One region of the Bacillus sp. JJ722 genome, then DNA from elsewhere that is predicted to be linked to it. Evidence: riboswitches for the same ligand, from Rfam matches in the RefSeq annotation. Region 1 holds a riboswitch; each other region holds the start of a gene.
The links. Region 1 has a riboswitch for cobalamin ahead of metE (5-methyltetrahydropteroyltriglutamate--homocysteine S-methyltransferase). Riboswitches for the same ligand answer to the same signal wherever they lie in the genome.
Positions count from the first base shown of each region.

Region 1 (6,976 bases):
GCTTCTCTTAAATCCATATCCTCATAGCTGTCTTCATTGCCATGTGCCATAAACTCAATCGTTTCATCTTCTACTAATTGCTCCCTCTTACGCTTTCTAATCATATCTATTGACGTATTAATAATAATTCGATAAAACCAGCTTTTTATAGCGGCTGATTCTTGAATATTCTGGATGGAACAAAGCCCTTTTCGAATCGATTCCTGGACGATATCTAAAGCATCTTGTTGATTTTTAACATAGCTATACGCAAATCGATATAAGCTTTGTTGGTTTTCTGTTACATAGGTTATAAAATCTCTTTCTATTTTCTTTTTGTAAAACATGTTATTACCTCTCTTGATACGTATCAATTTTGAAGACAATGCTAAGACGCAGCTGTCTGTAAAAAAGTTTTATAAAAAAAATAAAAATAAGATTTCTCTTATTTTTATTTTACTTCTTATTCATTTTTCTCCATTAACACTCTTAACATTCTCTCAGGATAATCTAAAAAAGATTTCGTTATTTGATAATGCTCCGTTTCTTTATATGATACTCGATGATAACCTTCTTTAATTTCGTAGATGATTGCATTTGGGTATGCCATTAAGATTGGTGAATGTGTAGCAATGATAAATTGACAACCTTGCTCAACAAGCTCATGTAATCTGGCAATCATCGTTAATTGACGGGATGGAGAAAGTGCCGCTTCAGGCTCATCCAAAATATAAATTCCTTCCCCTTTAAATTTATGTACTAATAATGACATGAACGATTCTCCATGAGATTGCTCATGAAGCGATACACCACCGTATTGATCAATTAGTTTTGGCCCACCATGCTCACGATCCAGTTCCTCAATATTAGTTGCTACATTATAGAAACTCTCTGCTCTTAGAAAGAATCCATCACGCGGTTTCATCACACCTTTCACTATAGTGACAAAATCATGTAGCTCTGAATGCGATTCATACGATGAAAAATTAAAATTTTTTGTACCTCCTTCAGGATTGAATCCATAAGATGTAGCAATCGCTTCTAGGATTGTCGATTTTCCACTTCCATTTTCTCCAACAATAAAGGTTACATTAGGATGTAACTTTAATTCAGATAAATATTGAACAGCTGGTAATGAAAATGGATACTTGGAAGTAGAAGGTATTAGGTTTCTCTTTAATTTTACACTTCTAATAAATTGATTAAAGTCAGTCAGTTCCATGAATTATTGAAATCTCCTCATCATTTTATTCGTCAATAGGCTCTTACATTTCTTTTTATATTACCTTATTTCTCTCTTGACAGTCATTGTAATTATATATATCTTATTAGTAGACCAACCGTTCAGTTTAGAAGTTATGGAGGCTAATATGGGAAAACAAAATGAAGGATCGTCTACAAAACTTAAAATTGCCAAAATAGCTGAAGAATTATTTTCTCAAAAAGGCTATGCAGCGACTTCGATGGAAGATATTACAATCGCATCAGGAAGTAGTAAAGGCAGCATTTATTACCACTTTAAGAGTAAAGAAAAACTCTTTATGTTTATTATAGAAACAACTGCAAATGAATGGAAAGAAGAATGGAACAAAATAGAAGTAACTTGCAAAACAAATATCGAGAAGCTATATGCTATTGCCGAGCACTATGTTAAAGATTTTCAAAACCCAATTTTTAAAGCTATGGAAGAATATGGTACGAGTGAAGTTGTAGATGAAGAAGCTACATCTGAATTATTAAATATTATTCGAAATCAATATTATGAATCATATGAAAAAATCATCATGGATGGAATGAAAACTGGTGAATTTATTGACGAAAATCCACGGGAGCTTATGTATATGCTTTTTGCTCTTCATAATGGCTTAGGTGTTGCGTATTATGAAATGGATTTTGATCAATTGAAAGCACTATATCGTAAAAGTATAGATCTTATATTAACTGGAATAGCTAAACGATAATTCTTAAACATAGGTCGGAGAATGTTCTGACCTAAAATTTTCACACATTTTATAAACCGAACGTTCAGGTTGTTTTTTACACTTTTGTAGACCGAACGTTCAGACTACTAATAAAGGAGACATGAGTAAATGAAAGACTTAATAAGAAATCGAATCTTTCTTATCATTTTAAGCTCCGATTTACTAGATCAAATGAGTATATGGATTCGAAATATGGCAATATTATATTTCGTTATCGAAAAAACAAACCAAAATCCTGTTGCTATTTCTGCAATAACCGTCATCGAATTTCTGCCAATGTTTTTATTCTCATTTATAGGAGGAACATTAGCTGACCGTTGGAATCCGAAGAAGACCATTATTAGCGGTGGACTATTAAGTATTGCTTCCATTCTGCTTATTATCACTTCGGTTTCACTTGGGTTTTGGCAAGCTATTTTCTTCGCTACATTCGTGTCAGCTATTGTTTCTCAGTTTTCACAACCTTCTTCTTCAAAAATCTTCAAAAGACATATACCTGAAGAACAAGTTAGCGTAGCACTAGGTTTATCACAAAGTTTGGGTTCCATATTTGTCATAATTGGACCAATAATTGGAACGACCGTTTATACACAATTTGGCATTTTGCCATCACTTTATCTATTAATAATCACCTTTGGTTTATCAACACTTATTACGTTGTTCTTACCGAAAGATGCTTCCTTTGTACCCGATAAGAATTCAACTGTTTTGTTAGAAATTAAAGAAGGTTTTAAGTATGTTTGGAGCAGCAATAATTTACGGAGAATTTGCTACATCTTTTTCTTCATCGGAATAGCGGGTGGTCTTATACAACCACTTGAAGTGTTTCTTGTAACAGATCGATTAGATTTACCGAAAGAAGCCTTACAATGGCTAACTTCCATTGCCGGTTTAGGAATGTTTATAGGAGGGATTATTGCCGCGATTATCGCTGAACGCATCAGTGGAAGAGCTGCTTTTGTATTCACGCTCATATTCATGTCCATCTCAACAATCTTAGAAGTATGGTCAACATGGTTTGTTTTAACAGCATCGCTAACTTTTTTAAGCTCATTCTTTGTAGCTTTTATACAAATCAAACTTAGTACATTGATGATTACGTACGTTGATGAAGCATTTATTAGTCGAACAAATGGTATTATTACACCAATCATGTTAGCTGCGATGCTAATTGGAAATGCTTTTTCAGGTGTAATAATGCAAGGCACTTCACTCTTTATCGTATATTTCATAGCTGCATTATTCACAGCATTAGCAAGCATCCCTTCTTTAGGGCTTTCGTTTTCAAAAAGTACGAAAAGGACCACAGCAGAATTAAGCTCATAGTTAGAAAGCTGACGATAAGTATTAATAAGTTTACTTTTCGTCAGCTTTTCTTTAGTCCATATATTTATAACCTATACTGTTTTTTCAGTAATCTTTGTTCTCTTTTTGTTTTTGTTTGACGCTCAGCAGTAAAAGTGTTATCATTCGGTATGTTTATTTAGAATTATCAAAAAATAAATATTTGTGGGAATAGGTTTCTTAATATGTATTAAGAATTAAAAGGGAAGTTTGGTGTAAATCCAACGCGGTCCCGCCACTGTATTAGAGTAGTTAGCACATGTATATCACTGATCGATATCGATTGGGAAGATTGTGACTAATGATGATCCTTAAGTCAGGAGACCTGCCTAATCCAACAACACTGTTTTTTACCTACGGAAGATAGGGAGGTGTTAGAATGAATAAACCTGTGCATACATATGGGCATTTCTAACTTTTTTCTAGGGGTAAGTTAGAGGTGCCTTTTTATTTTTATGTATTTGAAAAACAGGGAGATGAATATTTTGAAAACAAGTAATTTAGGTTATCCGCGTATTGGAGAAAATAGAGAATGGAAAAAAGCTCTAGAACAATATTGGGCTGGAAAAATTGATGAACAAAGCTTTGAACAATTAACAGAGAATGTATTGTTATCCAATCTTCAAAAACAAATCGAACAAGGAATTGATTTCATTCCAATAAATGACTTTAGCTATTACGACCATATGCTTGACACTGCTACAATGTTTGGTCTTGTACCACATCGCTATGGCCCTATAAGCGGTAACATACCATTATCTCAATATTTTTCAATGGCTAGAGGTAATCATACAGCTGTTGCCTCTGAAATGACAAAGTGGTTCAATACGAATTACCATTATATTATTCCAGAATTAAATAACCCAACATTTCAACTAGTTGAGAATAAGCCATTAAAGGCCTATCGAAAAGCGAAAGAAATGATTGGAGTGAAAGGAAAGCCTGTAATAGTAGGTCCCTATACATTCCTAAAGCTTTCTAAAGGATATGATGAAAACCAAATTCCAAGTATCCTATTACAACTTATTCCCTTATATCAGCAAGTTCTTAAAGAATTACAAGACGAAGGTGTCGAATGGGTACAAATCGATGAACCAATTCTTGTAACATCTATTACAAATAGTGAATGGAAAACCGTTCAATATATATATGAACAATTACATGAAGCTGCTCCTTCTTTAAATAAAATGCTTCAAACATATTTTGATGCAGTAGATGACTATGAATCAATCGTATCATTACCAGTACAAGGAATCGGATTAGATTTCGCTCATGGATTAAATCAAAACATAAAACATATCCAAACATTTGGTTTCCCAGTAAACAAAGTACTAGGTCTAGGCATCATAGATGGACGAAATATTTGGAAGGCTGATTTAAATAAGAAAAAAGACACCATAGATGCTATTTTGAATATAGTTGACACAGATAGAGTATGGATTCAGCCTTCTTGTAGTTTATTACATGTTCCAATTAACATAAAAAACGAATCAAAATTTGAAGAAACATTAAAGAATGCGCTAGCATTTGCAGATGAGAAATTACAAGAAATACAACTATTGAAAACTAGCTATGAAAATAATTCAAACAGTATTACAGAAGCTTTCGAACAAAATAGAAGAGATATAAAGATATTAAATATGGCCCCTGCTCGAAATAGATCAGATGTTCATTCAGCTGTTAAGAACATTACTTGTCAAGATTTCAAACGCAGTGAAAGCTTCGAACAAAGAAAAGTAATTCAACAAAAGTATTGGAAACTACCAGACTACCCAACTACAACAATTGGTAGCTTCCCACAATCAGTGAAAGTTCGTAATGCACGTCGTCAATTCAAAAATGGAGAATGGACTGATACTCAATATAATGAATTCATAGAATCCGAAATTGATAGATGGATTACAATTCAGGAAGAAATCGGATTAGATGTACTCGTACATGGTGAATTTGAACGCAATGACATGGTTGAATACTTTGGAGAAAAACTAACTGGTTTTGCTTTTAGCTCAAATGGTTGGGTACAATCATATGGCTCACGTTGTGTAAAACCTCCTGTTATATTCGGTGACGTAGCATTTAGTGAACCAATGACATTAAGGGAAAGTCTATATGCTAAAAGTTTAACTAATAAGCCCATGAAAGGAATGTTGACAGGTCCGGCTACAATTCTAAATTGGTCGTTTGTTCGTGATGATCTTTCTAGAAAAGAAGTATGTTTTCAAATCGCACTTGCTCTTAAAAAAGAAATTAAAATTCTAGAGAAGAATGATATAAAAATGATTCAAGTTGATGAGCCTGCATTACGTGAGGGTCTACCTCTTAAAAAAGAAGGTTGGCAAGAGTATTTAGATTGGGGAGTTCAATCCTTTTTATTAGCAACATCTTCTGTTGAAGCAACAACACAAATCCATACACATATGTGTTATTGCGATTTCAATCATTTCCTAGATGTTATTAGCAAACTAGATGCCGATATTATTTCTATCGAAACTTCTAGAAGTCACGGTGAGTTACTTCAATCATCACAACTGAAATCTTATGATAAAGGAATTGGCCTTGGCGTATATGATATTCATAGTCCAAGAGTTCCATCAGTAGAAGAAATTACAGATATTATTATAAAATACTCTGCTGCATTACCTAAGGATCAAATCTGGATCAACCCGGATTGTGGATTAAAAACAAGAAAAGAAGAAGAAACAATCGCATCTTTACAAAACATGGTGAAAGCAACAGAATACATTCGTAATAAAGAAGCTGTGAGTACAACTATATAATTAAGTAATTAAAGGAGTTAAAAATATTTAACTATGATTGCTATTGACGAAAACTCTAAAGCCGTACATGTTTCATCAATCTTTCCAATTACACAGGTAGAAAAAGTATAATATCAATTAGCCATGGAACGTTACCAAGCTAGAAAAAATATTAAAACATCCAAATAATCTAAGGGCTAGCTATGTTATATTTTTCTTTTATAACATAGCCCTTTAATATTCATTATTATCTTAGATTTCAATATAGATAAAACCTATTACTTTGAATCAAGTACGACACGTCCATTTAGCACCAAAAAAATTTGTAACTTTCACGACTCCGTTAAATAACTCTGTTCTTATTTGAACAGAATAAAAGTAAGGAGAAATAGTATGCGTGAGAAAAAAGTTCGTGGGATTAAACGTAAATCTACTAATATGATTAAACGAATTGAAGAAAAAACATTGAAGTTTCCAATAGAATTTTACAATGGTTATTGGTATCTGCATCTACCAGTTGCTGAAGACTTTATAAATTCCGTCAAAACTCCAAAAAAAATCAAACGACTCTGTATCCAAACAATGTTGGCTAGAGCTGAACATCTAATTGGAATGAAGCCAATTGACAAAGAAAAATATCGAGTAGTGGTTGCAGTTGATTTACCTGATTTGTGGGATTCGCAAATTATTGTATTTAAAGGTGACTCCCATTTTAAAGGTTTCTTTAATAGGAATGACGATTATCAAAAGTGGCTTCATCTAACTGAAGATAGAAACATTCAAACAGAATGGAGATTAGCTGTTCCTACAGATTTGCAAATATTAGGATTTAAAGAAGTGATTACAGATGAAGATGGATACCACTATGAAGGCGAAATTTGGTTTATAGGGGAATTACAATAAATGAAAGGGAAA
Region 1 covers NZ_JBALMO010000049.1:533-7,508, forward strand. The annotation lists gene V7014_RS08040 (RNA polymerase sigma factor) at 1-326, opposite strand, end outside; gene V7014_RS08045 (AAA family ATPase) at 443-1,201, opposite strand; gene V7014_RS08050 (TetR/AcrR family transcriptional regulator) at 1,350-1,940, shown strand; gene V7014_RS08055 (MFS transporter) at 2,070-3,287, shown strand; cobalamin riboswitch at 3,462-3,652, shown strand; gene metE (5-methyltetrahydropteroyltriglutamate--homocysteine S-methyltransferase) at 3,782-6,082, shown strand; gene V7014_RS08065 (DUF3916 domain-containing protein) at 6,455-6,964, shown strand.

Region 2 (6,625 bases), on a different contig from region 1:
CGAAGTGCTCCAGTTCATACGGCGTTGAACGGGCGCTCTGCGCTTTTGTTCTTAACTAGAACATGATTCGCATTCTTCTATTTCCGAGGAGGTGGATCGGACGTAATAGGTTGTTTTTAAGCCGCTTTCCCAGGCTTCTAGGTGATAATTTAATAGCTCAATTGCTTTAATTGTGTTACGAATATATAAGTTAAATGAAATTGCTTGGTCGACGTGCTTTTGTCGTTTTGCATTTTGTTTGATGCTCCAGGATTGATTAATTGTATTCGCGGATTTATAGAACCATGTCGTTGTCGCATTTAAATCAGGCGCTGTTACAGGAATACGATAATCTTTCTTTTCTTCTGAGTATTGTTTCTTGTAGATTGGGTCAATACTAGGTGTGCTTCCGGCGATGAGAGCTGTAGAAGCATTAGGTGCAACGGCTAATAAATAGCCGTTTCTTAGGCCGTTCTTAGCTACTTCTGCTTGTAGCAATTTCCAATCAAGCTCAGAGTCATTATTGTTATACCCTCTTTTCGTGAAATAAGCACCTGTTTCCCATTCAGAACCAGTAAACCCCGGGTAGTGTCCTTTTTCTTTCGCAAGCATCATACTCTCACGAATAGTATAGAAAGCAATTTGTTCATATAATGCATCTGCATAGGTGACTGCTTCATCGCTTTCCCATTTGATTTGTTTTAAAGCGAGTAAGTGATGCCATCCAAACGTACCCATTCCCACTGATCTGTATTTTTGATTTGTTAAAGCTCCTTGAAGAACAGGAATTGTATTTAAATCGATGACGTTATCTAGCATACGTAGTTGAATAGCGATAAGTCTTTCTAGTGCATCATCAGTTACTGCTTTCGCAAGATTAATGGAAGATAAATTACATACAACGAAATCGCCAGGAATTTTCTCCGTTACAATATGTCCGTCTTTCACATATTCTTCAATTCGAAGGGTTGCACTTTGATTTTGTGTTATTTCCGTACATAAATTACTGCAGTATATCATTCCTATATGAGAGTTAGGGTTCTTGCGATTAACCTCATCTCGGTAAAACATAAATGGTGTGCCTGTTTCTAATTGACTTCTCATAATGCTCTTCATAATATCAATAGCCGCCACTTTTTCTTTTGAGAGGGTAGGGTGGTTGATGCATTCTTCATATTTAATGCGGAATGAACCACTCCCTTTTTCTTCATCATAAAAATCTTCTAATGAGTAGCCCATTACTTTGCGCACTTCATGTGGATCGAATAAATACCAATCTCCTCGTGCATCCACTTGCTCCATGAAAACATCGGGAATACACACACCTGTAAATAAATCGTGTGTACGCATACGCTCATCACCGTTGTTCAATTTGACATCTAAAAAGGCAAAGATATCTTTGTGCCATACATCTAGATAAGCACTAATTGCCCCTTGCCGTTGTCCGAGTTGATCTACACTCACTGCTGTATTATTTAGTTGCTTCATCCAAGGGATAACTCCTGAAGAAGCTCCTTTAAATCCTTTAATATCGCTTCCGTGACAACGGATTTTGCCTAAATACACACCAATGCCTCCTCCGTTTTTTGAAAGGGTAGCAATATCTGTGTTGCTGTCATAGATTGATTCTAGGCTATCGTCCACTGTTTCAATGAAGCAGCTAGATAGTTGTCCCCATGTTTTTCCAGCATTTGATAGCGTTGGAGTAGCCGTCGTCATATAAAGACTGCTCATTGCCCAATAGGCTTCTTGAATATAGTGCAAACGTTTTTCTTGAGGCTCATCCTTCATTAAGGTCATAGCAATGATGATAAAACGTTCTTGTGGCAGTTCGAATACTAGTCCTTGATGACTTCTTGCCAAATAGCGATCAGCTAGCATTTTAATACCAATGTAAGTGAATAAATAATCGCGATCAGGGATGATATAAAAACTGATTTCTTCAATTTCTTGTGGCGTATAGCTCTCTAATAAACTTTTATGATAAATATTCTTTTCTGTTAAAAGCTTGAGTAGCTCAAAGAGAGAGCCGTATCGTTGCTTTGCATCGTAATTTCGATTGATGCTAGCTTCTTTGTAGAGTGTTTGTATATACAAACGTGAAGCCGCATTGCTCCATTCAGGTTCTTCTGTTGAAACATAAGAAAGAGCTTCTAGAATAATTTGTTGATAGATTGTTGGCTCATCATTGTAATGCTTTACTAATGGTTCTAGCTTCTCTTCAAGAAGGTGAATAGGAAGCTTAGGAAATGCTGTACGTAATTGTCGTAGTTCATTGTAAATATTTTCGTATGTTTCGTTTTTTTCTAATTCAATCATTTCATCTGTTCTCCTTTTTCATTCAATTATTAATACTTAGAATAAGAGCATAAAAAAATCCGCTACCTATAGGAGCGGATTTAAAACGACATACAAATATATAAGGAGAATTCCTTTATAAAAAGTCGTTTCAACTCTCAATCCCCGAAGAAAGAAACAATTAGTTAAAGGTGGCAGGTCTCCTGGCTATGCTTCATCCTACACGAATGCCTTCCCATATATGAAGATCAACAATCATCTTCTCTATATAGTGGTTTCATTCTATCGTCAGCAATTACAGTTGCGGGAACAGCTCCGGATTCTCACCGAATTCCCTATTAAGTCCTAAAATAGGACACCACTTTTAAACACAATATATAGTTTTGTTTTGTTTGGTAAATACTAAATGTTGTGTTTAATACTACCATATCTATTAGCTTTTAACAAACATAATACATCTGCATTTTATCAAAAAAATATTTAAATAATAAGGATCATTATTACCAAAAAATATATTAAACAAATTGAGATTTTTCTATTGCAGTTTTTGATAAATCTTGTATAATATCTAGTGGTAAAAGTAAACTTAAAGTAATGTAATAGTAAACAATAGTTACTGGAAGTTTACTAACTTTAAACACGATTGAGGTTATACAATCATGCAAATCGGTAGGAAAATAAAAAATTTACGACTGAAAAAAGGTCTTACGCAGGAAGAATTAGGTGAGCGTACAGATTTAAGTAAAGGTTATATTTCCCAGTTGGAACGAGATTTAAGTTCACCGTCCATAGAGACATTTTTCAATATTATTGAAGTATTAGGTTGTTCACCAAAGGAGTTCTTTAATGAAGAAGATCATATTCAAAAGGTGGTCTATGGTGAAGAAGATCAAACATGCTTTGAAGATGAAGAGAGAGGATATCATATTCAATGGCTTGTGCCAGAGTCTAATGAGAAAGAAATGGAGCCGATTATTCTCACTTTTGAAGAAAAAGGTGAATTTAAAGTATTTGAGCCATCCCTTTCTGAAACGTTTGGCTACGTCTTAGAAGGTAAGATAAAAGTAAACTTAGGAAAAAGAGAATACTATGCTAAAGCAGGAGAGGCGATTTACTTTGGAGCTTCAGATGAGCATCAAATTGTAAATGAATATACTGGGAAATCGCAATTGATACTTGTAGCAACAGATTCTTATTTATAGAAAAACCTACATTAATGGGGAATAATGATAAAGGAGACAGACATGACAGAACAAACTATTATTCGCTTTGAGGGCGTAACAAAGCAATTTGATGATGACCCACCTGTATTGAACAATGTTAGTTTTGAAATTGAAAGAGGGAAGTTTTATACGCTACTTGGACCTTCGGGCTGTGGAAAGACAACCATTCTGCGATTAATTGCTGGATTTATGAGCCCGTCTGAGGGAGATATTTATATTAATGGTAAACTGGTGAACAATATTCCTGCGAATAAACGCCAAGTAAATACAGTATTCCAAGATTATGCACTGTTTCCACATTTAAATGTTTATGAAAATGTTGCATTTGGCTTACGAATTAAGAAAATGAATAATAGCGCGATCGACCAAAAGGTAAAAGAAGCACTTCGCTTCGTAAACCTTGCTGGTTATGAGAATCGAGAAATCAGTGAGATGTCAGGTGGTCAACGACAACGTGTGGCAATTGCTAGAGCGATTGTTAATGAACCAGAAGTAATTTTACTAGATGAACCACTATCTGCACTAGATTTGAAGCTGCGTACGGAAATGCAATATGAGCTTCGAGAATTACAACGTAGATTAGGGATTACGTTTATCTTCGTTACCCACGACCAAGAAGAAGCGTTAGCGATGAGTGATGAAATCTTCGTTCTAAATAGTGGTAATATTGAACAAAGTGGTACACCATTAGATATTTATGATGAGCCAATTAACCGCTTTGTTGCTGACTTTATTGGTGAATCGAATATCGTTGAAGGGCGAATGATTGAAGATTATTTAGTTGAATTTACTGGCAAGCGCTTTGAATGCGTGGATGGAGGATTAAGTCCAAATAAAGCGATTGAAATCGTAATCCGACCAGAAGATTTAGAAATTACGACACCTGAAAAAGGAAAAATTCAAGTGAAAGTAGATACACAATTATTCCGTGGCGTTCACTATGAAATTTCTTGTTATGACAGCGATGGTAATGAGTGGCTTGTCCATTCAACGAAGAAGGCTACAGTAGGTGAAGAAATCGGCTTATTTTTCGAGCCAGAAGCAATTCATGTAATGGCTCCAGGTGAAACAGAAGAAGAGTTTGATGCACGTATCGAGGCATACGAAGAGGCAGACCATGAAGAGTAATCGAATATTATATGCGATTCCATATTACGCATGGATGTTATTGTTTGTAATTGCGCCGATTGTTTTAGTGTTGTACTTCTCGTTTATTGATATAGAAGGTGGATTTACACTTGCTAATTATCAGAAATTCTTTACACCTGTTTATTTGAAAATGACGCTTAGTTCATTTTGGTATGCTTTCTTAATCACTGGTTTTGCTTTATTAGTGGCCTATCCAACAGCATATTTATTAACAAAAACAAAGCATAAGCAGTTATGGTTATTACTTATTATTTTGCCATCATGGATTAATCTTTTATTAAAGGCATATGCTTTCATGGGTATTTTCGGAACATACGGACCAATTAATGCTTTTCTAGAAGTGATTGGTATTGGAAATACACAAATTCTATTTACGGACTTTAGCTTTGTATTTGTTTCTGTATATATCTTTATTCCGTTCATGATTTTGCCGATTTTCAATGCGTTAGAGAAAATGAATCCTTCACTTGTATATGCATCATTAGATTTAGGTGCTTCAAGTTGGACGACGTTCAGAAGTGTTGTTTTTCCTTTGACACTAAATGGAGTTAAAGCAGGGTGTCAAGCTGTATTCATCCCGGCGTTATCGCTATTCATGATCACAAGATTAATTGCGGGTAACCGAGTAATTACGCTTGGGACGGCAATTGAACAACATTTCCTTGTAACACAAGACTGGGGAATGGGAGCGACAATCGCTGTATTCTTAATCATTATTATGTTTATCATCATGATTCTTACTGGAAATCGGAAGCGAGGGATGAAAATTGAAAAGAAATAGTAAGCTATCTACTATTTATTTGGCAATTGTATTTATCATTTTATACGCGCCGATTTTCTATCTGATGTTTTACTCCTTTAATAGCGGTGGCGACATGTCAGGCTTTGAAGGTTTCACTTTGGATTTTTATAAAGAGGTACTTCAAGATACTCGGCTTCTTATTATTGTGTTAAATACTTTGGTAATTGCTCTTTTATCAGCGGCAATTTCGACAATTATCGGTGTGTTAGGTGCACTATCGATTATGTACGTAAAGAATATTAAGATGAAGAATACAATGCTATCGCTTAATAACGTATTAATTGTTAGTCCTGATGTTATTATTGGTGCTTCATTCCTAATTCTCTTTACAATGATTGGAATTAAATTAGGCTTCACTTCTGTATTGCTTTCACATATTGCTTTCAGTATTCCAATTGTAGTTATTATGGTATTACCAAAGTTACAAGAAATGAGTGCGACGTTAATTGATGCGGCCCTTGATTTAGGTGCAAGTAAATGGAACGTCTTAACGAAAGTTGTTATTCCGTTTATTACGCCAGGTATATTTGCTGGTTTCTTTATGGCATTAACCTATTCGTTAGATGATTTCGCGGTAACATTCTTCGTAACAGGTAATGGATTCTCAACACTTTCAGTTGAAATTTATTCTCTAGCAAGAAGAGGTATTTCGTTACAAATCAATGCGTTATCGACGCTTATTTTCTTATTCACAATTGTATTAGTAATCGGTTATTACTTCATTAATCAACGCAATAACCGTTCGAAAGGAGTGAGTATAAGAAAATGAAGTCGATCACAAAAGTATTTATTCTCGTTTTTGTCGTTTCGTTCGGTCTGTTATTTTGGATTAATAGATTGAATGCATCAGAAGGCTATTCTGGTGATAATACGATAACTGTATATAACTGGGGAGATTATATTGAACCAAAACTAATTGAGAAGTTTGAAAAAGAAACAGGATATAAAGTTATTTATCAAACGTTCGATTCAAATGAAGCGATGTTGACGAAGATTGAACAAGGTGGAACAACATTTGATATTGCGGTTCCTTCTGAATACGCGATTTCAAAGATGAAAGAAGAAGACTTGTTGCTTCCAATTGATCATAGTAAGATTCCGAATTTGAAATATATTGATAAACGCTTTTTAGATTTATCATTTGATCCGAAAAATAAGTATTCGATTCCTTATT
Region 2 covers NZ_JBALMO010000170.1:8,434-15,058, reverse strand. The annotation lists gene V7014_RS19280 (ribonucleoside-diphosphate reductase subunit alpha) at 52-2,298, opposite strand; cobalamin riboswitch at 2,454-2,655, opposite strand; gene V7014_RS19275 (helix-turn-helix domain-containing protein) at 2,937-3,479, shown strand; gene V7014_RS19270 (ABC transporter ATP-binding protein) at 3,522-4,628, shown strand; gene V7014_RS19265 (ABC transporter permease) at 4,618-5,430, shown strand; gene V7014_RS19260 (ABC transporter permease) at 5,417-6,220, shown strand; gene V7014_RS19255 (ABC transporter substrate-binding protein) at 6,217-6,625, shown strand, end outside.
Region 2: another riboswitch for cobalamin. It lies ahead of V7014_RS19280 (ribonucleoside-diphosphate reductase subunit alpha); the one in region 1 lies ahead of metE (5-methyltetrahydropteroyltriglutamate--homocysteine S-methyltransferase).

Region 3 (20,355 bases), on a different contig from region 1:
ATTCATCTTTTGAAACGCCACCATCATGATCACCCCAATTGATCCAATTGAAAAGATAAGATAGTAAAATTCCAGAAGCAAAAATAGCACCAGCATCTATTACCCCATCATTAAACCAACGATATAAGCCGAAAGCAACAACACCTACCACTACTATTGCCATTATAATAGCTACTATTTTTTTCACTTTCTTCCTCCCCCCTCTCACTTGCTTGGCTGAAACAATACATCCACTGTTACACCTAACTGGTTTGCTAAATCAAATGCTAACTGCAAGCTTGGATCATATTTATTATTTTCAATCGCATTAATCGTTTGTCTTGTTACATTGCATAATTCAGCTAGTTTCCCTTGTGATATGGATTTGTGTTCACGTAATTCCCGAATTCGATTGTGCATCTTCTCTTCCGTCCTTATAAACTAACTTAAATAGCACATAATTATTCTCAATAAGCTTTGCTTTATATGTAAAAAAGTTTTTACACCTAAATTATAGAAATTAGACAACTATCTGTCAAATACTTTTTACACCCTATATGCATCATTACTTTTTCCTTTACAATCAGTTACAATAAGAGACGAAATATACACCGAGCAGGAGGATACAGAATGATTACTTTCGAGCCGATTACAGAAGAAACATTATATATTGCTAAAGAAATACTTAACTCCAATCGCGACTACAATATATTAGAGAACGGCAAGCCTGATCGATCAGATGAAGAAGTGAGAGAAGAATTCCTGAATGATAATAGTACAAACGTATTTATAAAAGCCGATGATACATATATTGGTGTTATTGAATACATGCTATTAAATCCGAAAGATGAAACAACATGGATTGGTTTATTCATGATTCATAGTGACTATCATGGATTTGGTTACGGCTTAATAGCATACAGTGCCTTTGAAGAGATAATTCGTTTGGAGAGCACACCTAAATTACGATTAGCAGTATTAGAAAAAAATGAAGCCGCCAAACACTTTTGGGAGCGTGTAGGATATTCCTTCTACGACAAAAGTAAAGTGAAAGAAAATAATGTCAATTGTTACGAGAAAATTCTATCGATATGAAAACGTTTTATATCCTTCACTATAGTTATTGGTGAAGGATTAGCTATCTTTTTAAGTTTCTGATATTTTTAATTAATGAACTTGTTATTTAAGATATACTCATGTATAATATATCTTATCGGTAGCAGTGAAAATTCGCTCGTTATCAAGCATCAAAAAAGAAAGCGTTTATCATTTGTTGTTTGATAATGTGTGAATTTTATTATCTCAACTGGGAAGTAATAAAGTAGCATGTTAATTTTTGTTTAACTTTTAGGAGGATTTATCGTATGACAGTAACAGGTAAAGTAAAATGGTTTAATGGCGAAAAAGGTTTTGGCTTCATCGAAGTACCAGGCGGAAACGATGTATTCGTTCACTTTTCTGCAATCCAAGGAGACGGCTACAAAACTCTTGACGAAGGTCAAGAAGTAGAATTCGAAATCGAAGATGGCAGCCGTGGACCACAAGCTAAGAACGTAGTAAAACTTTAATTTAAACTTTCACTTACGTTTATTTAGACGCTACTATATCAATAGTAGCGTCTTTTGTTTGCAACATGAACTTCCCTGTCAAAAAAAGCTGGCTCTATTTAACGAATACACTTTATAGTGTAGCCATTAATCGAGTCAGCTAACGTTACATTATTCATTGACAAATCAAGGAGAGCCACTGTCCCCTTTCAATTGATCAGGAAGGCTTTGCATCGTGTCTATTAACACATTTAACTTTGCTTCAATTCGATGTAGCAAATAAAGTGTTACTACTATTGGAAAGCCAACATCACTAATCAGAGGTATCATGTTTTCCAAAATCATATCCTCCTTTCACGGTTAATCAGTGGTGGCAGACTCTTTCGTCCACCACTACTGATCATTCTCATAATTAAATGCTATATTCTTGTACCGTACGGTCTACCACACGTACCGCTTTCTTGGCAGCTAATTTACCCGAAGCAGTTGAAAAAATCGCTTGTGCTATTAATGTATCCATCACCGTTTTCACAGCATCTACATCAATCGGCTCTTTCGGATGTTCAATAGATATTGTTGAAGACTTACTATTGTCGGTAGTAAAAACCATCTCTAATGTTTTACCCATAACTCTTCCTCCTTTCTCCCTTTTCTCCAATCATCACTAACCTTCAATACTTTGTAACTCTTGTTGTTCAATTGCATAAGTAGGATGTACTTGAAGACTAGCAATGGCCTTTGCTGAAACAAGAAGTTGTTCAGTAGTTGCAGATGGTTCAATATTAGAAAATGTTTTTCTTGTAAGAATTGGCTTTCCCTCACCATCTACTCCTGTTTGAAAAGTTAAACGCAATTGTTTTGAAAGCAATGTTTCGTTCGCCATACTTTTCACCTCCCTTCACTTTTGTTATATATAAAAGTAAGGAAAAAGTAGCGGGCGTAGAAAAATTTACTGGAGGGATTTTTTACATGTTAATAATCTTGCTTAGTTTGGCCACAATTGCCATTTTGATATATAGCTTTTACATGCTCAAAAGTAAAAGTGGCGTTGCTATTGTAAATCAAAAGCCACCATTAATTATTGCTCATAGGGGTGCAGCAGGAAACTATCCAGAGAATACTCATGCTGCATTTCAAGCGGCTCTTGACTTACATGTTGAAATGATTGAATTTGATATTCAATTAACAAGAGACGATATATTCGCTGTTATTCATGATGAAACGATAGATCGCACAACGAATGAACAAGGGCTAGTAAGAGAATATACGATGGAAGAATTAAAGAAATTAGATGCTGGTTCATGGAAACATTCTTCTTTTGCAGGAGAAAGAATACCTACATTCAACGAAATGTTTGAAAAATATAGTGGGAAAGTTCAAATGCTTATTGAGGTAAAGCATGTTAACAATATTGAGAAAGTAGCCAAGCTATTGGTAGAATCCTTACAAGATAAACCGCATGATGGAATTATTATTCAAAGTTTCAATAGTGAATTCATCAAGGTTTTTCATCAATACTTGCCTAGCATACCTATTGGTATTTTAATAAAACAGCAAGTCAATGGAATTACGAAGAAGCAAGTAGAAGATTACGGTTCCTATGCAAATTATATCAATCCTAGGATTACCAATAGTAGTTCTCAATTACTTAGTAATATTCATAACCAAAAGGCAAATTGCTTCATTTGGACAATTCGCAATGAGCAACAAAAGAAGAAAGCATTAGCTATTAATCCAGATGGCATCGTTACAGATTACCCTGAATGGTTTTTAAAATAATTTAAAACAAAAAAACAGCAATTCCTGAATATTGCTGTTTTTTGTTGCACTATTAACGATATTCCATAACCCAATATTTCTCTTCGCCCAGGTCCCCTTCTTCAATAACTTTCTTCCATCCATTATTCTCGTAAAATTTCATAGCGTTTTGATTTTTCGTCACGCATTTTAATCGAATGGGCTTAGTCATTTTTTCAATAGAAGCACGGAGTAATTTACTACCCACACGTTTTCCAAACACATTAGGGTCGACAAATAAATTATGTATAAAGTTCTCCGGTAAATATAAAGAAGCAAATCCCAAAATATGAGCATCATCTTCAACAAGAATAATATACTCATCTTTCGTATGCTGATCAAAATCTTCTAGTGTCATCTCTTCTTTATTGTCCCATTCAAAACTATTACGGCGAGATTCAAGATAGATTTGTCTTAATTTAGGATAATCAAATTCATTTGCTTCTCTTACCTTCAAACAATCGCTCTCCTATACTTACATAAGCTATAAAACACTTACTCTATTATATTACGACCTTTATACGTTCCATGCAGCTTTTTCACAAAATCATCCATGCTATGACTCGGTGCGATCCCTTGACGATTCAATGCATAACGATCGTCACCTAATTTTACGTTCCCTGTATTCGTTGTAAATGCCATACGGATACCAGCTTCAGCTATTGCACTTACTGCTTCTTGATCATATTGTCCCCAAGGGTACGCTAAATATTGAATATGACTAGGATTCCCATCAAACGCTCCGATATGCTCTATTCCTCTTAAAGTATCACTTAAGATTTCCTCGTAATCTTTCATAATTAAATAAGGTTGTTTAGAAATAGAATCTCGTAAATGTAATCCAAATGTATGTGTTTGGTAATCATAGATGTCACTTGTTTCTCTCATTTCCTTATAGCCAACATACTGAAATGTCATTTCATCCCATGGTTTCGCTTGTTCGCGTACTCGATCACCGATAATAAATTGAGTAGCTTTTTGATTATTGGCTTTTAAAATAGGAAATGCATATTTAACAGTTGAAGTATTACCATCGTCGAACGTAATAGCTACTGTTTTTCCTGTTAAGTTTTGTTCGTTCATTAAATAACGATCAAGCTCCTGTAGAGTAATTGTTCTCCATCCGTTAGCTTTTAAATAATCCATTTGTTCCTGAAACGTTGAAACTTTAATAACCATTGAGTTATTATCAAATGGTGTTAGCTCTGGATTCGGCAACATATGATGATACATTAATACAGGTATACCAGTATCCTCTGTCACTGCCTTCGCACTAATATAACCTATGCGATTACCCACATTCACCTTATACCAATCTTTTGTCTTACCAATAACTGGATAGCGCATATTAATATTTAATACAGCAAGCACTTGTTTCTTTCTACCCATGCTGTCATAAATCGGGGTCTTTGCTTTCGTAATGACAACATCTTTTGGAGTAGTCATTGAATCGACTTGAACAAAATTTGTCGTTTTCTTAATAACTTTTCCATTTTTTTTATCAAAATAGGCATCGTTATTTCCGAATTTTATGTAATAGTACTTATCATCCATTCGCTGTAGTATAAATTGTTGATTAGCATTTAAATTCCCTAACTGCAATTCCTTCCCATCAACCACATCATAAACAGCAGTTGTTTTAGTTACTTGTACATAATTCCTTTGTAAGGCTTCAGTTTCAGGTGATACAAAAAAAGAAACTAAACCAACAAAAACAATCATTGCTAGTGTTCTTACATATGTAGTCATTATTACTTATTCTCCTCTTTATCTATCTCTAAATTATATAGGACTATGCTATAAACCCTAGTAAATATCCATTATTTTCGAGCAATTCTAATATATTGTAACAAAATTAGTCATTGAAATCTATGCCAGCTCCTATTTTAATGTGACAAATTAGAAGAATAGTCCTTCCTAAATCAGAGAAACTATTAAAGAGGTGATTCATATGAAGAATAATGATATTAAAGAGTTAAATGATTTTCTTAAAGGATTATATATGGGTATACATGCATACGAACATTACATTAAAAACAGCCAAACTAATGATGTCAAGAAAGTATTACAAAAGATACAACAAGAGCATAAATTCAGTGCTATGCGAATTGCAGAACGGATTCAAAACTTAAATGGAACTCCAATAACAGATGAAGGAATGATTGGATCGATGATTGACTTCATCGGCTCATTTACCAGCCCTAAAACGGAAGAAAACATCGTCGAAGAAGCTATCCAAGTAGAACAACAATACGGTGTTCATAAAGCTGGAGAAAACATTAAAGGAGATATTAGTGAAGCGAATAAGAAACTCATTGATGAAATCTTAGAAAGCAATAATCACCATGTACACACACTTCAGCAACTACAAGCAAAAGGAAAAGGTGTCAATGAGAATTGACACCTTTTTTAGTTCGTAAAGCGACATAATTCGCCCTTGATTGGATTTAACTTATTATAATAAAGACTCTTCCAAGCATGTTGAAGTAGCTGCATGATTTCCTTTGTAGCACCTTGGACATTATTAATTCTTTCAAACTCAGCTTGACCACATGAACTGATCGTTAACAAAGACAGAGGTTCGTGACTATACGAATGCTCTTCAGCTTTAAGCTGTAATTCCGTTTTCAACGCTGTTAATTGCATTGATAAATTCATAAGCTCGTTATCGTTAAAGTATGTAGCCGTAATAACTCCAAGTTGGTAAGAATGTTTATATGTAGTTAGAATAAGCAAAGCCGACCATGCATTATTCTTTTGATGCAAACCCTCCCACTTCTCACAACAATTCCTCTCAGAATTATAAGCAAAAATGACTACTTCTCCAAAAAAATGAAATTTCTGCTCAGATACAGCATACTCTTTATTTTTTGCAATGCTCCAGCCATCTTCCCACGTGATTCCTCTACCATTTGTCCCAACTGAAATGGTTCGTAACGGTTTAGCAAACTTTAACTCCATATTATGTTGTGCATCCTTCACAGTTAGAAGATTTGTTAAGCCCTCATCCTTTGCCGTAAAAAGAAAAGAAGGTGAAACAAATATTTGATTCTTCGCTACTTCGGGATGTGAATGAAATTGCATATCTACTTCATACACTTCACTGAAGTCCTGTACATTTTCTTCTAAAAACCCATTATATGTACCGTGGAGTTCACCACCGCATAACAGACCTATTCCATCTGCATATAAAGAAGCCAAATTTAAATCATGTAGAATAGCAATGATGGTTAAATTCGATTGCATTTGTAGTTGTTTTAACAAATCAAGCAATTCCATCGTATGACGAACATCTAAGTGATTTGTTGGCTCATCTAACAGCAATAAATCTGGTTCTTGAGCCAATGCTTTCGCTAATAAAACTCGCTGTTTTTCACCACCACTTAAAGCATTATAAGCTTTATCTTTAAACGACCATACTTGTGTTTGCTTCATTACTTGCTCGACAATAACGTGATCTTCCGCCGTATTTTCTTTAAAGAAGATAGACTTCTGATACGGATAACGACCAAGGCTAACAATTTCCTGCACCGTAAAATCTAACCCGATTTCATTTTCTTGCGTCATTACCGCTACTTTTTGCGCTAACTCCCTCGGTTTGAATTTTCTCATATCGCGACCATCTATCGTAATGTCACCGCTATGCAAAGATAATGCTCCCATAATCAATCGAATAATAGTTGTTTTTCCACTACCGTTTGGACCTAATAACGCAAAAAAACGACCTTTGTCTACAGCAAAAGAAATATTTTGAACGATTGCAGTTGAAGCATTATATCCGCCTGTGACATTTTTTACTGTAATCATGCTTTTAGCCTCCAACTTGGTTAAGCATTTCTTTTCTTAAACCTTTGCTTAATAAGTAAAATGGTAAATATCGGCGTTCCGATCAGTGCTGTTACAACACCAATTGGCAACTCTGATGGAGCGATAATTGTTCTCGCTATTAAATCAGCTAACACTAGATAAGCCCCTCCAATTAAAAGAGAGAATGGCAACACATAGCGATGATTAGCTCCAGTTAATAAACGAACTAAATGAGGTATAACGAGTCCAACAAACCCAATTGCACCGGACACCGCAACTGCTGCCCCAGTTAAAATCGAAGCACCAATTAAGATTAGTTTCTTCTTGCTCTTCACATCCATACCAGAGAATTGTGCAGATTGTTCACCTAATGCCATATTGTTAAGCTCACGATAATGAATAAGAATAATCGCTGCACCTACTATGAAAAACGGCAAAATTAGTTGCACATGCCCCCAGCCTCTCATAGCGACACTTCCCATCGTCCAATAAAGAATGTTGCTTATGTCTTCTCTAGGTGTTAGAGCAATTAACAACGAAACAATTGCACTCATGAAAGAAGACAAAATAATACCAGCGAGTATAATCGTTTCATTCGAGAGCTTTCCTGATGCAAAGTTGGTTATGATTAAGACGATAATAAGCGTTCCTAGACCAAACAATATAGCAACTATTGGTTGTGTATACCCAGCAATGAATGTAGCCGGAATTTGAAAGAACATTACTAAAACCGCTCCAAGTGTTGCACCTGAAGATACACCAATCGTATATGGATCAGCAAGTGTATTTCGTAACAAACCTTGAAACGCCGCCCCAGCAAGTGATAAAGATGCCCCTACTAGAAAGGCTAAAACCACTCTTGAAAAACGAATTTCCCAAATAATTAATTCAGTCGTTTTCTCACCATCATAAAAAGACATTCCAAGTAACTTACCTGCAATGATTTTTAAAATGTCAGGGACGGTTATAGAAACCGCCCCAACAAACACACCCGCTATCATTGATACTACAACAAATAGAAGGGTAAATATTGTTAACCAAACAATTTTTTTATTTATAAACATCTGGGTAAATAGTTTTCGCAAGTTCTTCAACTCCGTCTACTAAGCGTGGACCTGGTCTTGTTGTAGCATCGCTGTTCACATCAAATACTTGTTTGTTCTTCACTGCATTTACTTCTGCCCAACCTTTTCGATTTAGCACTTGTTCAGCAGGATTTTTAGCAGAGTCTCCGTACGTTGTAATAATAACATCTGGATTTAACTTAATCGCTTCCTCTTCACTCATTTTAACCCAGCCATCTTGAGCGGCTGCTACGTTTTCAGCACCAATCATTTCAAGCATTTCATTCATGAATGTATTTTTTCCTGTTGTAAAAATGTCAGGTTGTGGCGAAACTTCTACCCATACTTTTTTCTTTTCTTTAACATTCTTAGATTGTTCTTTAATGGCTGCTACTTTTTCTTCCATATCAGCAATGATTTTATCTGCTTCTTTTTCTTTTCCTGTTGCTTTTCCGATTAAACGCATAACATCATACGCTTCCTCAAAAGATGCTTGAGTTCCTTCAGGTACAATAACGGTAATGCCCGCATCTTCTAATTGCTTAACTGCATTTGCATGGTTTTGCAAATGATATTCTTGCAAGAATGCTACGTCAGGTTTAAGAGCCAAGATTTTCTCTAAATTAAGATCTTGAGCACCTACTTTTTCTTTCTTCGTAGCTGCTTCTGGATAATTATCGAAATCTGACACACCAACAATTTCTTCATCTAAACCTAATGCAAAAAGAATCTCTGTAAAGCTTGGTAACAATGAAACAATAGTTTCAGGTTTCTTTTCTATTGTAATATCTTTTCCTGTACTATCTTTAATCGTTACTGGAAATGCTTCTTGCTTCGCATCACCTTGTTCTGTTTTTGTTTCTTCTTTCTCAGGCTCCTCAGATGTGCCACATCCTGTTAATACGCTAAACGTCAATAAGAATAATAGCGCTAGCAAACTAAGACTTTTCGTAAATCGATTAACCATTTTTCTGCCTCCATCATTTCTGCTATTTTTATTAAGTAAAAACTATTGAATGATTCAAGTAGTTACACTTACTAATTAATATTCAATGCCATAGATTGCATCTACCCCATCTTGGTAGTAATGCTTCTCTTCCTCAATAATCGATACTAAATCAGCAATCTCTTTTATTTCTGGTTTTGCATCTCTACCAGTAATGACAACATGAGTATTTACTGGTTTGTTCTTTAATGTCTCTATTACATCAGCCAAAGGTAGCACATCATCGATTGGGAAAGAATCAATACTTAACGCATTGTTCAGCTCATCGAAAATCACCACATCATATTCGCCGCTTGTTAGCTTTTCTTTAGCCGTTACCCAAGCTTTTTTTAAAGCAGTACGATGTTCATCAGGCGTTTTCAACCAAGTAAAACCAATCCCTAATTGAGCTACTTCAGCACCTAATTTTTCTAATGAAATTTGTTCACCATATGTACGTTCTGGAGATTTGATAAATTGCAAAATAACAACTTTCATATCTCTTCCTAACGCTCGCGCTGCTAATCCAAACGCGGCAGTAGTCTTCCCTTTACCATTTCCCGTGTAAACCAAAATCTTCCCTGATGTTTGCTCTTGTTTTTCCATTTCTACATCCTCCCTATTCCATCCAGTAAGCATAAAAAAACCTTGACCATAAAGGCCAAGGTATCACTGAATAGTATGACAAGTCTTGACCTACATTCCCCTCCGAAATATAAGCGTGGAATGTTTTTCTAGAAAAGTAACCAAGAAATCATCATACACTTCTCTCTTATAGAAAAACACAATCACTCTTAAAAAGCAGGTTTCCTGACTTCGCACCATCAGTCATGTAAGCCTTCCCAAAATAAATTCAGTGGCTTACACAATAAATTAGTGATTACAGTAGCGGGGGCTGTACTGGACTTTCACCAGTTTCCCTATTATCCTAAAAGGCACTCTTTAAGAAATATGTAATTATTTGTTCTCAATTCTTCCTCATTTTACTGTACAAGAAGCAAAATGTCATGCAATTGACGTTAAACGAAATGAAATAATGTTAAAATGCCCAATTTCCTTTACGGAAAATCGGCTCTGCTACGCCTTCATCTGTTATTCCATCAATGTCCATTTGATCTGAACCAATCATGAAATCAACATGTGTTATACTATCATTCGCACCATTTTCATTTAATTCTTCACGCGTCATTGTTTTTCCGCCTTCTAAATTAAAGGCATACGCGCTTCCAATCGCTAAATGATTAGATGCATTTTCATCAAATAGAGTATTATAATATAAAATATTTGATTCAGAGATTGGCGAACGATGTGGCACCAACGCTACTTCTCCCAAATAATGTGATCCTTCATCCGTTTCAACTAAATTTTTCAAAATTTCTTCGCCCACTTCAGCTTTCGCATCAATAATGCGACCATTTTCGAAAGTAATTGTGAATTTATCAATAATATTTCCACCATAGCTTAATGGCTTCGTACTAGAAACTACTCCATCTACCCCTGTTTTTAAAGGCATTGAGAATACTTCTTCTGTAGGCATATTCGCCATAAAGTCAATACCTGCTTCACTCACACTACTTGCCCCACACCAAATATGCTTCTCTGGAAGTTCAACCGTCAAATCTGTTCCTGGTGCTTTATAATGAAGCTTCTTGTAATGCTTTTGATTTAAGTAATCAACTTTTGTGTGAAGGTTATCATTATGTTGTTGCCATGCTACAACAGGATCTTCTTGATCAATGCGAGTCGCTTTAAAGATTGCATCCCATAACATAGCCACTCTTTCTGATTCTGGTGCATCAGGAAATACCATATTAGCCCAAGCTTGTGAAGGTACGGCTACAATGCTCCATGCAGTCTTATCACTCTGTACAATAGAACGAAATTTACTTAATGCTTGACCTGTAGCTTTTTGATTATTGGCAATACGATTCGGGTCAATTCCTTTAAGTAAGTCTGGTGACGATGAAATAACAGATAAATAAGCTGCACCTTGTTCAGCTAATTCGTTTTGCTCATTTGCACGATGCTTTGGAAATGTTTTAAACACTTCATCGTCAGCATTCTCATATTTCAACCGATTAATTGTATCATCGCTAAAGTTAACAATTACATTATACGCACCTGCTTCGTACGCTTTCTTGGTAATTAAGCGAACAAGCTCTGCACCCTCTAGCATAGTGTTAATAACTAACGTTTGACCTTTTTGAATATTAACACCTACTTTAACAGCAAGTTCAGCGTATTTCTCTAAATTGTGTTGAAAATCGCTCATATGAACACTCCTTTTTCTAAATCTTCTTTACTATTGTATCATTGTATTAACAAAAATTCTTATATATAAAAATGCACTTCAATCGGTTTGTTATGAAGTGCATTTTCTATTCTTATTTTATTCTTTCATCTTTCTAACATTCTTAATATAAATGACAAGCTACCATATGCCCTGGCTTATGTTCTACCCATTCTGGAACAACGGAAGCGCATATATCCATCGCTTTAGGGCATCGTGTACGGAAAACACAACCACTTGGCGGGAAAATTGGGCTTGGCACATCACCTTTTAATATAATTCTTTCTCTTTTCAATGTAGGATCAGGAATTGGTACAGCAGATAGTAACGCTTGTGTATAAGGATGTAGCGGGTTATTACACAATGTTTCACTATCAGCTAACTCCATCATTTTCCCTAAATACATGACGAGAATACGATCAGATATATACTTAACCATTGATAAATCATGAGCCACAAACAAATAGGTTAAGCCCATTTCCTTCTGTAAATTTTTCAATAAATTAACAACTTGTGCTTGAATTGAAACATCAAGTGCAGAAATCGGTTCATCGCAAACGATAAACTTTGGATTTAACGCTAATGCACGCGCAATTCCAACTCGTTGGCGTTGCCCACCACTAAATTCATGTGGAAAACGATTTACATGATCTGTACTTAACCCAACAAGCTTTAATAACTCTTCCACACGCTTTCGCTTCTCCGCACCTTTAACAACACCATGTATCATCAAAGGCTCAGAAATGACTTCCTCAATCGTCATTCTTGGATTTAAAGATGCATACGGATCTTGAAAAATCAGCTGTATATTTTTACGCAATTCCGACATTTGACGAGGAGAATATTTATAAATATTCTTTCCTTCAAATAGAACTTCTCCCTCTGTTGGTTCATATAAGCGGATAATGGTACGACCTGCTGTAGATTTTCCACATCCCGATTCACCAACTAAGCCAACTGTCTCTCCTGGATATATATCAAAGTCTAAACCATCTACAGCTTTTAATTGTTGTTTGCCGACGGAAAAATACTTACTTAAATTTTTCACTTGTACAAGAGGAGTATCTTTTGTCGAATCTTTATCCTTTATTGCTTGGTTTGTAGTCAAACTCATGAAATCTCTCCTTTATACATTTTGCGGTGTTTTGTTATTACGTGCTTTCGCCATTGGATGATTTAACCAACAAGCTGACGTCTGACCACTGCCTACTACCTCTAACTCTGGATCATAATCTTTACATATCTTCATCGCACAATCACAACGTGCATAGAACGAGCACCCTTTCGGAGGAGAAAATAAATCTGGTGGTGAACCAACAATTGGAGATAGGGCTACATTTCGATCCATATCAAATCGGGGTACAGATTTTAATAATCCTTGTGTATAAGGATGTTGAGGTTTTTGAAAGATATCAACGACTGAACCTGTTTCAACAACCTTGCCTGCATACATAACTACTACTCGATCACACATCTCTGCTACAACTCCAAGATCATGCGTAATAAGAATAATAGCCGTATTCGATTTACTTTGAATATCTTTCATTAATTCTAGTATTTGCGCTTGAATTGTTACATCAAGTGCTGTAGTTGGCTCATCCGCAATAATAAGCTTCGGATTACAAACCAGCGCCATTGCAATCATCGCACGCTGACGCATACCACCTGAGAATTCATGCGGGTATTGATTCATTCGTTTTTCCGGCTGAGGAATCCCAACTAGCTTTAACATTTCTAGCGCTTTCTGATGTGCTTCCCTACGAGATAAACGCTGATGCTTAAGCAACGTTTCCATAATTTGATAACCAACACGAGATGTTGGGTTCAATGAAGTCATGGGGTCTTGGAAAATCATGCTGATATCATTCCCACGAATCCTTTCCATTTCTTGTTCAGTTGCTGATACAAGTTCTTTACCATGAAAACGAATTGAACCACTTTTATATGTCGCAGGAGGTGATGCCAAAAGCTTCATTATCGATTTAGCTGTTACACTCTTTCCGCAACCTGACTCTCCTACTATTCCTAATGTTTCTCCCGCTCGAACTTCGAAGTTAACGCCACGAACAGCTTGCACCTCTCCTCCATACGTGCGGAAGTCAATTCGTAAATCCTTCACTTCTAGTAAAGTATCCATCTGTTATCCCTCCCATTTATTCACGTTCACTGTGAACGATATTCTATTAATCACGTAATTTAGGATCTAATGCATCTTGTAGTCCATCACCAAGCACGTTGAAAGCAAACATCGTTATTGAGATTAATAATGCTGGAATACCTAACTGATAGAAATTCCCTATTAGTATACTTCCTAGTGAATCACTGGCGAGTGACCCCCAGCTTGCTTGCGGTGGCTGAATTCCAAGTCCAAGGAAACTTAATGTTGCTTCTGCAAAGATTGCCGTTGGAACAGTTAATGTCATATTTACGATAATAGGCCCCATTGAATTAGGTACAAGATGTTTACGTAAAGTCCAGCCAGTCTTTGCTCCTGCCGCTTCAGCCGCATGAACAAACTCATATTCTTTCAATTGTAGTACTTGTCCACGTACGAGCCGTGACATTTGTACCCACCCTGTAATTGTCAAAGCAAGAATAATTGGTACAACCCCCGGTTTTAAAACAACCATCATTAAAATAACCATTAATAAATATGGGATTGAATACAATACTTCTGCAAAACGCATCATACCATTATCAATGCGACCGCCTTTTAATCCTGCAATACCTCCATACAGTACCCCAATGATGAAGTCAATTAGCGCTGCCATAATTCCAATAAATAAGGAAACGCGTGCTCCATACCATGCACGAGTAAATAAATCCCGTCCAGACGAATCCGTTCCGAACCAATGCTCTGAATTTGGTGGAAGATTCTTCTTCGAGAAGTCTTGCTGATGATAAGAGTAACCATTTAAATGAGGTCCAATAATGGCCATTATGATTAGTAGAATTATAAGAATTAACCCAACCATTGCTAGCTTGTTCTTTTTTAATCTTCTCCAAACATCACTCCAATACGATAGAGAAGGACGAGAAATCTTCTCAGCTTCTACTTTGTTATCAGTAGCTGGCAAAAATAAATCTTCATGGAATTCAATTTTATTTGACATTATTTACTCTTACCTCCCGTCAATTTAATTCGAGGATCAATGAACGTGTATGCAATATCGACGAGAAAGATAAAGAAAATAAGCACAGCACTATAAAAAATCGTGGAGCCTAGTATAACAGGATAATCACGATTGAATATTCCTTTAACAAACATCTCTCCCATTCCCGGTATACCAAAGATACTTTCAACAATAAAGCTACCTGTTACTAAATTCGCCGTTAATATCCCCAGAACACTAACAACTGGTAATAGTGCATTTCGAATCGCATGCTTGATTACGACTACACTTTTCTTCAATCCCTTAGCTTTAGCAGTTAAAATATAATCTTGATTCATTACTTCAATCATGCTTGTACGCATTAGCCGCGCAATAAACGCTAGCGGCATCATCGCTAATGCCATTGATGGAAGAATCGTATGTTTCCAAGTTGCCCACGTCGCAACAGGGAATATTTCCCATTCAACTGCTAAGAAATTAATAAACAGTGTTGATAAAATAAAACTTGGAACTGAAATACCAATAATCGCAATAACCATTGACATATAATCCGGCCAGCGATTGCGATTTAGTGCAGCTATTACCCCTAGTATCAATCCAAAGAAGATGGCAATCAACATTGACTGTGCACCTAAATGGAAGGAAATTGGAACTCCATTTTCAATATAATCATTCACAGTTATCGTCTGTGACTTAAGCGATGGACCAAAATCAAAAACTAATAACTGCTTCAAATACAGAAAGTACTGAACGTACTTTGGTTCATCCAAATTGTAATAGCTTTTTAAATTTTCATATACAGCCTCTGGCATTGTCCCTTCTTTAGCGAATGGATCACCAGGTATGCTATGCATGATAATAAATGTAATAGTAATAGTTGCCCATAATGTAATAACCGCCCACATGAGCCGATTTAATACATACTTCAACACTATCCATCACCCCAATTCCGTTAAATTATTTTAAGTAAGTCTTGACCTTTTATTTGGGGACTTGCAACCCTCTGATTCAGAACTTGAAAATGGGGTATGCCAACAAGGCGGCATACCTCCATCTTCCATTAAAAATTGATTTAACAAGATGATATAAATCGATTATTTAATATCAGCATACATGAATTGAGGGTATCTATTAATCGGCGAAAACACACCTGTTACTTTCTCATTTAACACATATGGTTTTGTATAGAAGTAAATTGGCATAATTGGCATTTCTTCAATTAAGATTTTTTCTGCCTCATGCAATTGTTTACTTCTTTCCTCAATATTGTTATTTACTTTTGCCTTATTGACTAATTCGTCATATTTAGCATTTGAATATTTCGCATCATTTTGTGTACCGCCAGTTAACCATAAGTCAGAGAATGTCATTGGATCAACATAGTCGCCAATCCATCCAGCACGTGATACTTTATAATCTCCCGCTTTTTCACGGTCAATCTTCACTTGGAATTCAACGCTTTCAAGCGTTACGTTTACGCCCAAGTTTTCTTTCCACATTCCTTGTACTGCTTCTGCGATTTTCTTGTGTGCATCTAACGTATTAAATAAAATTGTGAATTCAGGCATTTTGTCCATACCTTCTTCTTTCAAACCTTCTTTAAGCAATTTCTTTGCTTCGTTTACATCTTCTTTAAATAAATCACCTGTATTTTTTTGAAAATCTCCTTTTGCATCAGGAACACCTGGAGGAATAATGGCATAAGCTGGTGGTTGCTCTCCTTGAGCTACATTTTCCGTAATTACTTTACGGTCGATTGCCATTGATAAAGCTTTACGTACTTTCACATTATTGAATGGTTTTACTTTATTATTGAAGTTATAGTAATACAGAGCTAACTCTTTAGCATTGTAGAAATCCTTTGGTTTGCTTTTTACTAATTGACCTTGAACATCTGATGGAAGCGGATATACTAAGTCCAGCTCATTATTTTTATACATTTGCCAAGCTGTGTTTTCATCTTCAATCAACGCAAAATGAACTTCATCTAGTTTGATTTTATCTTTATCATAATAATTTTCATTTTTCTCAATCTTGATGCTTGTTTTATGCTTCCATTCTGTTAATTTGAATGGTCCATTTGAAACATAGCTATCGCCTTCTGTTGCCCATTTTGGATTTGCTTCTTGAACTTTCTTATTAACTGGTAAATACGTATAGAATGATACTAAATCAATGAAGTATGCTGTTGGAGCTACAAGATTAACTTCTAATGTATAATCGTTTAAAGCTTTAACACCGACTTGCTCTGCTGTACCTTTCTTTTCATTAAACTCTTTTGCACCAGTAATATAATATAACTGATATGCATAGTTAGATGCTGTTTTCGGATCTAGTGCATATTTCCATGCGAATTCAAAGTCATGAGCAGTAACAGGATCACCATTTGACCACTTAGTACCTTCTTGAAGGTTAAATGTGTATTTTTTTCCATCTGGACTAACAGTCCAATCTTTAGCAACACCTGGTACGATTTTGCCATCTGGACTTTTCTTCGTTAAACCTTCTAGCACATGCTCTAGTACCCAAGAATCATGTGTACCCTGTGCAGTACCTGGATGCAATGACCCCGGCTCAGATGAGTTGTTTAATCTTAATATTTTCGGTCCTTCTTTTTTTCCACCGTCTTTCTCTTTTCCTTCATCAGATCCAGTCGTAGTACTACAGCCCGTTATAACTAGGAGCAGTACTAGAAAGAATGAAATAATTGATAATTTAGACTTATTCAAATCCTCTTCCCCCTTATCCTCTTTTCAGTTTGTTTAAAGGCTGATATTACAAGCCTTTCTAAAGAAATATTCACAGCAAACAACTAATATTCGATACACATTAATTTTTAGATTATTCAATTATTTATTTATTTTCTGAATATAAAGTCTATTTGCTATGCACTAATTTATTACTAAACCTCCTTTCTTTTACAAATATAGTTTTACTTTACATATAATTCGACGAAAAATTCTATTTACCTTCAAAAAATGGATTTTTTTACATTTCACTAATTTATTATATTAGTTTTATAAAGTAATAAAGAATGAAAATTTTTAAGTATACTAATCAATCTTACATAATAGCTTTTCACCATAGATGAAATATATATAAATGGCTAAAATATTATAATTTCAATAAAACATATACAATGTTCGTTTATGTGCAAATACCCAGTAAAGTATGACTATCAATTAAAATGTTTATATAATAGTTACATTTTTTAAAATAATGCTATATAATAATTTTAAAGTTGCGTGAAGGAAACTTTTTTATAGATACGAAAAAATAAAGGAGATGTCCAAATTTGAGTACCAAGATTTCACTAGCAGAGTTATCTCCTGGAGAGAAAATGATGATTACCTCGTTACAAATAGATGGAACAATGCGGAGAAGATTATTAGATTTAGGTTTCGTACCTGGTTTTATCGTGGAAATGATACAAGCGAGTCCTCTTGGTGATCCGATTGCTTTCCGCGTAAGTGGTACAACGATTGCCCTTCGTAAAGAAGAATCTTCCCAAATTTTTGGTGAAAAGGTGATGTACGATGAGCAATAAGAAATACAGAATTGCTTTAGCCGGCAATCCGAACACAGGAAAAAGCACATTATTCAATGCCTTAACCGGCATGAATCAACATACAGGTAATTGGCCAGGTAAAACAGTAACACAGGCCATTGGAGCGTTCATATATGAATCTGACACATATGAAGTGATTGATTTACCTGGTACTTATTCGTTATATTCTAATTCAACGGATGAAGAAGTAGCTAGGGATTATATTATATTTGAAGATCCTGACGTAACTCTTGTTATAGTTGATGCGACAAGCCTTGAGCGCAACCTAAACTTGGCTCTACAAGTATTGGAGATGACTTCAAAAGTTATTCTTTGCGTCAACTTAATTGATGAAGCTAAGAAAAAAGGCATTTCAGTAAATGCTCCCCTACTATCAAAACAACTGGGTATACCTGTAGTAACAATGTCTGCACGAAATAAAGTTGGCATTGATAAGTTATTAAAGACCGTTAAGGAAATGGTAAATGGTGAAATACCTTTGAAACCATTTGTTGTACCATACACTGAAGAAGTCGAGGCTCGCATTAAAGAATTGGAGCCAAGTATTATACATTTATTTGGAAAACGATTTCCTACTCGGTGGATCGCTTTACGGCTATTAGATGGTGATACAACACTCTTACAATCTCTTACGGATAAACTTGTTGAGAAGGAGAGAGTGATATTATGAGTCAACTAGAGAAAATAAAACAGCTTGCAGAACAAGCCAACAAAATCGCACCTGATCATATTCGAGAAGATATTGTTGGCAGTATATATAAACAATCACATCGCATTTCACAAGCTACCATTAGCGCTAAAAGCGAGCGTGATTTCAAGACAGAAAAAATTGATAAAATATTAACGTCGAAGCTATGGGGCTTCCCGATTATGCTCATTATGCTCGGTACAATTCTATGGATTACAATCGCTGGAGCAAATGTTCCATCATCGCTACTTGCTGACTTTTTTAATACGATTGAAGGATATTTAACAAAATGGTTTACGATGATGAATGCACCTGAATGGCTTCATGGAATACTCGTTCTTGGATTATTCCGGGGAACAGGGTGGGTAATCAGTGTAATGCTTCCTCCAATGGCCATTTTCTTCCCAATGTTTGCTCTCTTAGAAAACTATGGATACTTACCTCGTGTTGCATTTAATATGGATCGTTTATTTAAAGGAGCAGGTGCACATGGAAAACAATCATTGACGATGGCAATGGGTTTTGGCTGTAATGCAGCAGCCATTATGAGCACTCGAATTATTGAATCACCACGTGAACGAATGCTAGCTATACTTACAAATAACTTCATTCCATGTAATGGTCGTTGGCCAACATTAATTTTACTAGCATCATTATTTATGGCTGCAAGTTTTACCGGAATTACAGCTACATTTGTTACATCAGGTATCTTAATTGGATTAGTTTTATTTGGAGTCACTGTTACATTAACTGTGTCGTGGATTTTATCAAAAACAGCTTTAAAAGGAGTACCTACACACTATACATTAGAGTTACCACCATATCGTCGACCTAAATATTTAGATACCATTTTACGTGCTAGTATTGATAAAACATTACTTGTGTTAAAACGAGCAGTTGTTGTTGCAGCACCGGCTGCTGTACTTACTTGGGTACTAGCTAATATTTACATCGGTGATGCAAGTATTTTAGATCACTTTGTTCAGTTTCTTGATCCATTTGGACAATTATTAGGATTAGATGGTTATATTTTAGCAGCGTTTATTATTGGTTTACCTGCTAACGAGATTGTCGTTCCAGTTCTATTAATGGCTTACTTATCGACAGGGTCATTAACAGAAATAAATGAAATGTCACAGCTTAAGAGCATTCTGCTAGATCACGGTTGGACTTGGTTAACAGCTCTTAATATGATGTTATTCTCTTTATTACACTATCCTTGCGGTACTACATTGTTTAACATTTGGAAAGAAACAAAAAGCATTAAATGGACATTCATGTCATTTATCATTCCTACAAGTATTGCAATTGGTGTAACTATGCTAGTAGCTGCAATTGTTCGAGCGTTTGGCTGGGTGTAATAATAAATACTTAGTCGCATCTATGTGAGAGAGCGTGTCAAAGGTTTGACACGCTCTTTCACTTTCAGATACTTAATGGATTATATTTATTTTTCCAACTTTCACAGAAATAATAAGTTCATTATTAGCAAAAGAATTGTTAATAATCTTTTGACT
Region 3 covers NZ_JBALMO010000037.1:26,199-46,553, forward strand. The annotation lists gene V7014_RS05785 (hypothetical protein) at 1-187, opposite strand, end outside; gene V7014_RS05790 (helix-turn-helix transcriptional regulator) at 205-399, opposite strand; gene V7014_RS05795 (GNAT family N-acetyltransferase) at 610-1,074, shown strand; gene cspD (cold-shock protein CspD) at 1,344-1,547, shown strand; gene V7014_RS05805 (YvrJ family protein) at 1,713-1,856, opposite strand; gene V7014_RS05810 (DUF2922 domain-containing protein) at 1,939-2,154, opposite strand; gene V7014_RS05815 (DUF1659 domain-containing protein) at 2,191-2,409, opposite strand; gene V7014_RS05820 (glycerophosphodiester phosphodiesterase) at 2,496-3,305, shown strand; gene V7014_RS05825 (GNAT family N-acetyltransferase) at 3,358-3,780, opposite strand; gene V7014_RS05830 (polysaccharide deacetylase family protein) at 3,819-5,072, opposite strand; gene V7014_RS05835 (DUF2383 domain-containing protein) at 5,275-5,724, shown strand; gene V7014_RS05840 (ABC transporter ATP-binding protein) at 5,733-7,130, opposite strand; gene V7014_RS05845 (FecCD family ABC transporter permease) at 7,151-8,194, opposite strand; gene V7014_RS05850 (ABC transporter substrate-binding protein) at 8,181-9,161, opposite strand; gene V7014_RS05855 (cob(I)yrinic acid a,c-diamide adenosyltransferase) at 9,237-9,785, opposite strand; cobalamin riboswitch at 9,963-10,137, opposite strand; gene V7014_RS05860 (aminopeptidase) at 10,219-11,451, opposite strand; gene V7014_RS05865 (ABC transporter ATP-binding protein) at 11,594-12,583, opposite strand; gene V7014_RS05870 (ABC transporter ATP-binding protein) at 12,596-13,606, opposite strand; gene V7014_RS05875 (ABC transporter permease) at 13,653-14,582, opposite strand; gene V7014_RS05880 (ABC transporter permease) at 14,582-15,514, opposite strand; gene V7014_RS05885 (peptide ABC transporter substrate-binding protein) at 15,677-17,311, opposite strand; gene V7014_RS05890 (FeoA family protein) at 17,890-18,129, shown strand; gene V7014_RS05895 (FeoB small GTPase domain-containing protein) at 18,119-18,820, shown strand; gene V7014_RS05900 (nucleoside recognition domain-containing protein) at 18,817-20,199, shown strand; gene V7014_RS05905 (DUF4097 family beta strand repeat-containing protein) at 20,272-20,355, opposite strand, start outside.
Region 3: another riboswitch for cobalamin. It lies ahead of V7014_RS05855 (cob(I)yrinic acid a,c-diamide adenosyltransferase); the one in region 1 lies ahead of metE (5-methyltetrahydropteroyltriglutamate--homocysteine S-methyltransferase).